One region of the Virgibacillus dakarensis genome, then DNA from elsewhere that is predicted to be linked to it. Evidence: riboswitches for the same ligand, from Rfam matches in the RefSeq annotation. Region 1 holds a riboswitch; each other region holds the start of a gene.
The links. Region 1 has a riboswitch for S-adenosylmethionine ahead of CZ382_RS03570 (phosphoadenylyl-sulfate reductase). Riboswitches for the same ligand answer to the same signal wherever they lie in the genome.

Region 1 (3,280 bases):
TTCTGGAATAGGCTGGTAGATCAAGTTCTTGCGCATGAATCCCTGCTTGTTGGTTAAGCTGGTTATCCGGTTGCGAAACAGCTTCTTTCGCCTCGGATATTTTTTCTACTACACCATTGATCCATTCTTCCGCAGGTTCATCGAAATCGACATCACAATCGATCCGAGGATAAAGTCTTTCTCCCCCCAATTCTTCCAATCGTTTATCAAAATCCTTGCCGGTTTGACAGAAAAACTCATACGACTGGTCTCCCAGGGAAAGCACAGAAAATCGCAAATCCTTCAGTTTCGGGGCCCGCCTGCTATGCAAATATTCATAAAAGGAAATGGCATTATCTGGTGGATCTCCTTCCCCATGCGTAGCTGTTACAATCAGCAAATCCTGAACATCCTTTATTTTTTTCACTTTAAAATCATCTAACGCTGAACAGGTTGCCTTAAAGCCCTGTTCTTTAATCTTTTTGGTTAGCTCTTCCGCCAACGTCTGCCCATTACTTGTCTCGGATCCAAATAGGATTGTTACTTCCCTTAAAACAGGTTGAGCGGCATTTGTTGAGACTGCTTCCTGATTCGGCACAACTGTTCCTGCTTGTGCTTGGAAAGCCGCCAAGTATCCACTGAGCCAGGCCTTTTGTGTCTCTGTCAAGGATGGAAGAAGACGTTGCAATGTATCGATTTGTTCTTGACTAAACGGACTATTATTTACTTGTAATTCCAAAAGGTATCCACCTCACAAAGAAAATTTTGATCATTGTATTCCAGCATGCATCACGTTCATGAATCTACTCTTTTCGATTACCGTCACCCCTTTCGCCAGCAGATACCCCCCGAGTCCGTTGTTGCTCCCCAGGCATTCGTTTTTTTCATAAGATAAGAAAGTATATAAATTTAGGCTCTATTCTGCTCTCAGCAGAGTAAGCCACGTCCGGCTCCAGCGCTAAAGCTATAGTGGACTTCCCTCGCCTCCGTACGATAAGTCAACATCGACTCCCTTTGGTCGTCGTGTTTCCTTTATCTCCTACGGTAAGAATGTTCGGTTAAAACCGCCGCTTTGCGCGGCAACACCGAACCACCCTGCTTGGCAGGGCGCAGCATATACGCCGCTAATCGGGCGCTTGCGCCTTTGTTCTTTTTTAAACGTTATAAATATAATTAAACTAATCGTTTTACTCATATTTGAAAATAAACGTTTCCCTTGTCTGTTACGTATAAGGAAAGCTACTGTGCGCTATTCCCGGAAGTATGCAGACCACATTCTGTTTTATTGAATCCTTCCCATCTGCCAGCACGGGAATTACTGGAATCAATAACTTGGGAGGTACAAGGGATACAGCCAATACTTGGATAACCACGATCATGTAATTCATTGTATGCTAAGTTGTTTACGTTGATATATGTCCAAACATCTTCCCACGTCCAATGGATTAGCGGACAAACCTTAATGGACTTAAACCGGTCATCCTTATTTACAAAATCCGTATGTTTTCTACCGGCAGACTGTTCTCTGCGAAGACCCGATATCCAAGCGGGATAACCGTCCAGTACCTCTTCCAACGGTTTTATTTTCCGAATAAAACAACACTGGTCAGGGTTTCGCTTCCATAAAGCAGAACCATAAGCTGCTGCTTGTTCTTCCAAAGTTATATCCGGTTTTTTTAGTTGGATATTGAGATCAGGGTACTTTTCTTTTACCTTTTCAATCAGATCATAGGTTTCCTGAAAATGAATTCCCGTATCCAAAAAAACGATTTTTGCATCCTTTTTCACTTTGGAAATTAGATCGATTAATACAACTCCTTCTGCACCGAAGCTACAAGCGTAAACAACATTGTTTCCGTATGACTCGTAAGCCCATTCTACTACCGCAGATGCTCCTTTTGAGTCATCAACTGGATTAAAATTTTTAAAAGGATCACCCGGGAAATGATCATACGTAACCGAAAACTTTCCCATTAACCTTCCCTCCCGTAAAAATGATTGTTGAAAAGAAAGTAGCGTGTTCAACTAGAGCAAAAACCCCTTCTTACTGCATAAGAAGAGGGTTTTCGGGTACCTGTTCTCTTCTTATCTTCCAGACATGTAGCCTGCAGGATTTGGCACAGCGTTTCATGTAACCTGTTGCCGAAGTTTCATAGGGCCTTTCCCTCCACTTCTCTTGATAAGAAAACTCAAATCATACTATTTTGATAGGAATTGTATATTATATAAGAGCTTATGTCAATACTATTTACAAAAACAGGTCTTTAGACACAGAGGTTGGAAATGGCACGGAACAAACTTCTCGTCCCAGCAGCTAACTTATATACAGCATTAAAGCTGAAGTGCCCGACACTAGGTGAAGAGGGGACAGATTCCTTGTTCGAGTGGCGAATGAGTGTGTTCCATTATATCTGGTATGCAAAAAGAGCATTCCCAAACTGAGAGATGCTCTTCCTACATTTTATAGTACATGGATACTTTTTGTTATTGTTTATTTTTATACACTATTTTGTTTTCTTTTCTAGCTGCTTCGGTTATGGTGAGGATATCGCAGCTTAATTGTTTTAGTCTTTTATATTCTGCTTGGTTATTTGTTTTGATCATTTGGACGAAATGTTCGATTTCATAAAACATATCTTTTTCTTCATGCTTACTGGCAATCCGTTCTTTATGTCCGGAGTGAATATCAATGAACGCTATATTAGCAACCGTACCGATATCATCAATGGTAAACGTTCCTTGTTCCCCTTGAATTTCGGATGGATTATAGGAAGTGGAAATTTTAGAGCAAAAGATCGTACACGTGAAATCCGAATAGTTAAGTACAAGGGTGCCACTGCCATCCACACCTGTCCGAATTAGTACTGGCGCATAGGTAATCCGTTCTGGTTTTCCGAATAAGAAAATGGCTATTGCAATTGGATAGACACCTAAATCTACTAGCGCCCCACCTGAATAATGTAATGAAAATATATTGGGTTCTTCGCCATTTAAAACTGCATCATACCGGGAAGAATATTTCGCATAATTCAAGACAACATTCCTTAGTTGTCCAGCCTTTTCTATTCTTTCCTTTAGTACTAGCAGGTTTGGCATATGTACATTACGCATCGCTTCAACTAAAAATACACCATTTTTTTCAGCAATTTGATACGCTTTTTCCAATTCTGTTATATTGGAAAAAATGGGTTTCTCACAAATTACGTGCTTGTTATGGTTTAAAAACGTGAGCGCCTGTTCGTAATGTAATGCGTTTGGGGAAGCAATATACACACAATCAATCTGTTCGCTTTCTGCCATT
Region 2 (3,280 bases), on a different contig from region 1:
GTGTGAAACAGGTTCTTTAGCTGGTTCATTTCCTGTTCGATTTCTTTCTTTTTCTTGTTAAGATCATAATATTTGGCCAATGTTTCCCCAGTAATAAACGAATCATGCTCGATCATGATACCACTCCCTATAAAAAGCACTTGATAGTGAATCTTATTGCGGAAGGTGAGGGATTATTACTCGTATTTTTGGTAATTGTTACAGTGTCGGAGTATATCAATCAAAGTTATGTTAGAAAACTCCTCCTGCCCTTCAAAACTTTTTATAGAAAATATTGAATGTTGATGGCATAAATGCTATCATATTGGTAATAATATAATAAAGGATAAAAAAATGAGTGAATCCGGTAAATTTAAAATAATATACGAAGGAAATGTAAGTGAATTTGAAAAGCAAATTTTATACAATTCGGATCAAGAAGTTATAAAGGGTAAGCCTGGGGGTTGGTGCCAATTGGCAGATGTTTATGCACGGCAACTTGCCATAATTAGTCACAATCCTTATCCAGAGGAACTTGACGGGGGAAAATCAATGGATGACGAAACACCTCCATCTGTAAACATATTTATAAAAACACCATATATGGGAACCTTTATAGGTGGGGTATACAAGGCGGATGGGCTGGGAATCATCGGATTATTTATACGATCCATAATTATCATAAGGTAATCATGCTTTATTACTTTGACAAGCAATACAATGGCTTAATTAAGCGAAGGGATATCGTTCCTGCTGAATTAACATATGAGAAATATTGTGCTTTAGATCCGAATCTTTATTAAGTGTAAGGAGGTCTTAAAATGAGCGACTTTTTTAAAAAGTACTCTGAAATCCGTGGAGAAAATCATGTGCAAACCCTGCAACTGGAAGGACGTATAGCGGTACAAATTAAAACAATACGTAAAAGCCTAAACTTGTCTCAGCAAGGTCTTGCGGATTTGGCAGGTGTCCCCAAATCCACAATAGGGAGAATTGAAGCTGGTTTAACTAGCCCTAGGGTGGAAACATTATTGCAACTATCCAGAGCTTTGGATACCCCCTTTATTATCGATGGAACTAATAACAGTGACAACCACAATTTATATATACAGGTATAGTATAGGATGAACTTCACTCCGATCATAATTAATAAAAAACGAAGCAAAGCACCAATTTTGCTTCGTTCCCTATTTAATCACCGATCACGCAAAGCCTCATTTAACATATCCGGATCATTCGTAAACTATTCCGGTCACGCCCCAGTCCAATAACTCTTTCATACCTTCTCTGGTATTTACCGTATTGGGGTGATAAGTAAGTTATGCTAACGAGCTTTGTGCACATACATCCTAGTCAATCTTCTTACGGCTTATATCAATTCCCACTGTGTATTGTTCAATTTGGCTCCATTCTAAAACGGTAATTGTTACAGGTCTATAAGTACGAAATTAAGGATGCATAATTCAAGGTAAAAATAAAACTTTTATTTTTTTCTTGACATTCAGAACAGATAGATGTAATTTAAATAATAACAATTTCAATATGCAATTTTTTCTTATCCAGAGAGGTGGAGGGACTGGCCCTTTGAAGCCTCGGCAACAGACTCGAGAAAGAGTACTGTGCCAATTCCAGAAGCGTAATGCTTGAAGATAAGAGGAGCGAATAGCTATGGTAACGAAACCTCTTCTTATTTCAGGAAGGGGGTTTTTTGATTGTCAATACAAAGGCCCCTCGTAATCTAGCAGGGAATGAGAGGTGTTGCGGGGAGTATCAAAACCAATTTTGCTGCAATCATGTTGTTCGTTAAACCAGGAACATAAAAAAAGAGGAAAGAGGGAATAGAATATGTCTATTACATTAACGAAAGCACCATTTAAAGCTGATCATGTCGGAAGCTTGCTCCGTCCAGAAAATTTGCATCTGGCAAGAAAGGAATTCAAGGAAGGAAACATCTCTGTTGAACAACTACGTGAGGTAGAAACAAAGGAAATCAAGCGGATCGTTGACAAGCAGATTGAAGTCGGCTTGAAAGCTGTAACCGATGGCGAGTTCAGACGCAGATTCTGGCATACGGATTTCCTGGAACATTTAAACGGCGTAGAAGGCTATGTTCCTGAAACGGGCTACATTTTTCATGGCAATGAGGAAACAGAAAGGTACAATGTTCGAAACACAGGAAAGATTTCGTTCAATCCAGATCACCCGTTTATCAAAGACTTTATCCTGTTTAATGAAATTGTAGGAGGCCGTGCAGTTGCCAAGCAAACAATCCCGAGCCCTAACCAATTATTTAACGAAGGCATCCGCGCTGAAACTATCTATCCGGACATCGAGGAATATGCAGATGATATTATCCAAACCTACCGGGATGCGATAAAGGCATTTTATGAAGCTGGTGTACGATACTTGCAGTTTGATGATGTTTATATTGCCGGACTTTCTTCACCAAACATTCCGTTCAACGACGGTAAATACTCCAGAGATCAGCTAATTGATTTGGCACTGCGAGTTGTTAACAGCGTGTTGGAAGGAAAACCAGTAGATTTGCATGTGACAACCCATCTATGTCGTGGAAACTACCGATCTAACTGGGCATTTGCCGGAAGTTATGAACTTATTGCCCCAACACTATTTGCCAAAGAAAACGTAAATGGATTCTTCCTGGAATATGACGATGATCGTTCAGGTGATTTTAAACCATTGGAATATATTCCAAACGGAGGGGCTCAAGTCGTACTTGGACTTGTCACATCCAAATTTGGTGAGTTGGAAGACAAAGAAAAAATTAAGGCGCGGATTAAGGAAGCTTCGCAATATGTACCGCTCGAGCAATTAGCCCTGAGCCCACAATGTGGATTTGCTTCTACCCATCATGGAAATAAATTGACAGAAGAGGAACAGTGGGAGAAGCTGAAATTTATTGCCGATATTGCGAATGAAGTTTGGGGATTTTGACATTTTGCCAAGTCGACTAAAGACTAAGAAAGCAATACCAGATTTGTCAGCAAAAAATTTTATTCAGAGGAATTGGGTTGGCAGCCGGGTTATGGCCTTAAACCTAAACTTGGTGAGCGTTGAAATGTCCAAAGATAAGAAGATTTTCATTAGGAACTTCCTATTAGGAGGTTCCGTTTTTTATTTTAAACACGAGAGCTAAGAAATGAAGGATAGATATGCTGCCAAAATGTAACAATCAACATATGGAACATGACTAGTAGAACATACCAGAAATTCCTTCCAGTTTAATTAATTCACATGATCCCATTGACCTTTGTTACATTGGAAATAGAATCCAATTCCT
Region 3 (3,280 bases), on a different contig from region 1:
AAAATTTCTGCATGCGGCACACTGGTTGCCCCAACTTTAATGGTTGTATTTTCATCGTCACCTTTGCTTTCATCAGACCCGCCACATGCTGCTATTACGAGTACCAACGATATAGATACAAATGCTAAAATCTTTTTCATGATGAACTCCCCTTTTTATCTTTTATCTAATTTATTGGAAATAAAGTCGCCAATAAACTGAAAAATAAATACGATTAAAACAATAACGACGGTACAAATAAAGACAATATCAAAATTACGCCGCTGAAATCCAAAGTAATAAGCATAATTCCCTAAACCACCAGCGCCAATGACACCAGCCATTGCTGTATAACCAATCAGTGCAATCGCCGTTACGGTCAGCCCTGAAACCAATGCGGGCATGGATTCAGGAAGTAACACCCGAAAAATAATCGTTCGTGTTTTGGCACCCATTGCTTTCGCCGCTTCCACCACACCTTTATCCACTTCCTTCAAAGCAATTTCCACAAGCCTTCCATAAAATGGGGCTGATCCGATAATCAATGCTGGTAAGGCAGCATTGGGGCCACGAATCGTACCAATTAAAAAGTCGGTAAATGGAAATAACAGTAAAATCAAGATGATAAACGGAATCGCTCGAAATATGTTTACGATTGCTGCGACAACAAGGTTAATTAATTTATTTTGCCAAATCCCACCCTTCGCAGTCAGGTATAATAGCAAACCGAGCAGGATCCCCAAGATTAACGTTCCAACGAGTGAAAGTATCGTCATATAAAACGTTTCATAGATTGCTCCCCAAAGGTCCTCAACATCCAAATTGGGAAATAAATCAGTTAACATCACGGATCACCTCCACTTCAACCGAGGTTTTGGTGATAAAGCCGATTGCCTTGTCCATTTCTTCTGTTTCTCCTTCTATTTGTACAAACAGCGTTCCATAGGCGCCAGCTTGCGTTTGGGTAATTTTTCCCTGTAAAACGTTAATATCAACCTTATATTTCTTCGCCACTTGACTAATCAGTGCCTGGTTTGCCGTTTCCCCGATAAAATGAAGGCGAACAATCTTTCCATGATCATAGGCATTAATCAAGTCCTGTATTCCTTCATTCTCATCCTGTGTACCCATTACCTGCTCAACAAATTTTTTCGTCACTTGCTGCTTTGGCCGTAAAAACACATCCAGCACGTCACCTTGTTCAACGATCTTTCCATTTTCCATTACGGCAACCTGCCGGCAAATTTTACGAATAACGTGCATTTCATGGGTAATTAAAATAATCGTCAGGCCCAGCTTTTTATTAATATCCACCAGCAAATCTAAAATCGCGTTGGTCGTTTCCGGGTCAAGTGCTGAGGTAGCCTCATCGCAAAGCAGCACTTTTGGATTGTTGGCAAGTGCTCTGGCAATCCCGACTCGCTGCTTTTGCCCGCCGCTCAGCTGTGACGGATAGGCATTTTCCCGTTCAGAAAGTCCAACCAAATCGATCAGCTCCCGAACCCGCCTCTCCCGTTCCGCTTTTGGCACTCCAGCAATTTCCAAAGGAAACGCAATATTATCCTTTACTGTCCGCGACCATAGCAAATTAAAATGCTGAAAAATCATCCCAATTTCCTGTCTCGCCAGCCGGAGCTGATTAGAATTCATGGCCGTAATGTCTTGATCATCTATAATAACCCGTCCGCTAGACGGCTCCTCTAACCGGTTAAGCAATCTGACAAACGTACTCTTACCGGCACCACTGTAGCCAATCACACCGAAAATCCCGCCTTCCTTAATTGCAAGTGTTAAGTCATCAACGGCAGTGATTTGCTTTTTATTGGATGTAAAAATTTTGCTTAATCCTTCAATTGAAATCACGAATAATCCTCCTTAGCAATAACTCGGCATCCGCCTTGCATTTTCAGAGGTCGGAAGCCAGAGGTCGGATTGGAAGAAATCGGCGAATTGCTGATTTCATTATCAAAACCTCTTACATATCTCTTATTATGCCCATTGAAACCAAAAACGCCTTTCTGCAAGAGAACAGAAAGACGTATCTATAAAAAGTCTCACGTCCCCTCATCTGTCAAAGGATTACTTTGCAGGAATTGGCACCTTTCAAATACACCTGAAGGTTGCCGCGGGTTCATAGGGCCAGTCCCTCCACCGCTCAAGATAAGAGATAAGTCGTATTTAATTTAAAAATGATAAGTAAAATACTAGCACTTACCGAAACACGTGTCAATGCAAAAAGTAATAGTCCGCTAATTATGAATTATTAGCGAACAACTCCGGTTTATATTTCAGCAAATAACTGTAAATGTTCCCGATCGAACGGAACGCATAAACGCTTTCTTTGATTTCCCCATCTTGTTTTATCAGCAGACATGGCACACTTTCGATTTTGTTATCTTGCATAAAATCGGGATGCAGTGCAGCATTCATTTCATAAAAAATGTCCTCATGATGCACCGCTTCAATTTTGTCCAGCATCGATCTTGCCAATGCACATGTACCGCAAAACGGGGTGTAAATATATAGTAAATAATGATCTCCAGTCAATGTTTCGTCTGTAATCTGTTGCAAAACTATCACCCTACACCAAAAATATCGGATTGACCGCGATTCGTTTGCTTACTAATACGGTTGCAAGGATTTGTTCAGGCGTCGTTGCTACTTCCCGATATTCACTGTTTACGTAAATATGCTCTGCATGGGGGAGCTCCCGTGCTAATTGTTTACGCAGCTTTATCCCTGATTCATCCTCATCAACTAAAATGAAGACATCCTTATTATCCAAATCATACGTATACAAAAGCTCATCAAACCGTTCCACACCGAGCGTGCCATTCGTACAAATTATTTCAACATCCTCCGTGATTACTTTTTTGATTTGCTTTTTATCGGTTAACCCCTCAACAATAATGACTTTGTCTGATTCATGTGTCATGATCCCACAGCACTCCTTACCAAATCAAGCAAAAAGCTGCTTACAACTATAATATGATGCGAATAAGGCTGACTCTACACCTTTTAATTGGAGTGCAAAGTCAGCCTCGAATGCGTTCTAATTTTATCTGATTAATCTTCCTGAATAACCTCTTCGTATTTTTCAGCAGATAACAATTCGTCTATTTCCGATTCATCAGAAGGCTCAACCACAACCATCCATGCTTTCTCATATGGCGATTCGTTTACTAGTTCAGGGCTGTCCTCTAATTCTTCATTTACTTCAACGACTTTACCACTGATTGGGGCATACAGTTCAGATACAGTCTTAACAGATTCAACACTTCCAAAAGGCTCATCCGCTTCG

Region 2: it holds a riboswitch for S-adenosylmethionine, as region 1 does, so the genes downstream of both, CZ382_RS17450 (5-methyltetrahydropteroyltriglutamate--homocysteine S-methyltransferase) here and CZ382_RS03570 (phosphoadenylyl-sulfate reductase) in region 1, are expected to answer to the same signal.
Region 3: it holds a riboswitch for S-adenosylmethionine, as region 1 does, so the genes downstream of both, CZ382_RS21200 (methionine ABC transporter ATP-binding protein) here and CZ382_RS03570 (phosphoadenylyl-sulfate reductase) in region 1, are expected to answer to the same signal.

Annotation. Positions count from the first base shown of each region.
Region 1 covers NZ_LT732553.1:710,809-714,088, reverse strand. Annotated here, with positions in the region: gene CZ382_RS03575 (assimilatory sulfite reductase (NADPH) flavoprotein subunit) at 1-718, opposite strand, end outside; gene CZ382_RS03570 (phosphoadenylyl-sulfate reductase) at 1,219-1,953, opposite strand; SAM riboswitch class I at 2,062-2,165, opposite strand; gene CZ382_RS23635 (hypothetical protein) at 2,263-2,421, shown strand; gene CZ382_RS03565 (Gfo/Idh/MocA family protein) at 2,464-3,280, opposite strand, start outside.
Region 2 covers NZ_LT732554.1:1,607,768-1,611,047, forward strand. Annotated here, with positions in the region: gene CZ382_RS17435 (hypothetical protein) at 1-116, opposite strand, end outside; gene CZ382_RS17440 (hypothetical protein) at 334-669, shown strand; gene CZ382_RS17445 (helix-turn-helix domain-containing protein) at 801-1,097, shown strand; SAM riboswitch class I at 1,532-1,635, shown strand; gene CZ382_RS17450 (5-methyltetrahydropteroyltriglutamate--homocysteine S-methyltransferase) at 1,825-2,934, shown strand.
Region 3 covers NZ_LT732554.1:2,438,578-2,441,857, reverse strand. Annotated here, with positions in the region: gene CZ382_RS21210 (MetQ/NlpA family ABC transporter substrate-binding protein) at 1-140, opposite strand, end outside; gene CZ382_RS21205 (methionine ABC transporter permease) at 156-824, opposite strand; gene CZ382_RS21200 (methionine ABC transporter ATP-binding protein) at 814-1,842, opposite strand; SAM riboswitch class I at 2,041-2,146, opposite strand; gene CZ382_RS21195 (thioredoxin family protein) at 2,233-2,550, opposite strand; gene CZ382_RS21190 (toprim domain-containing protein) at 2,561-2,914, opposite strand; gene gcvH (glycine cleavage system protein GcvH) at 3,046-3,280, opposite strand, start outside.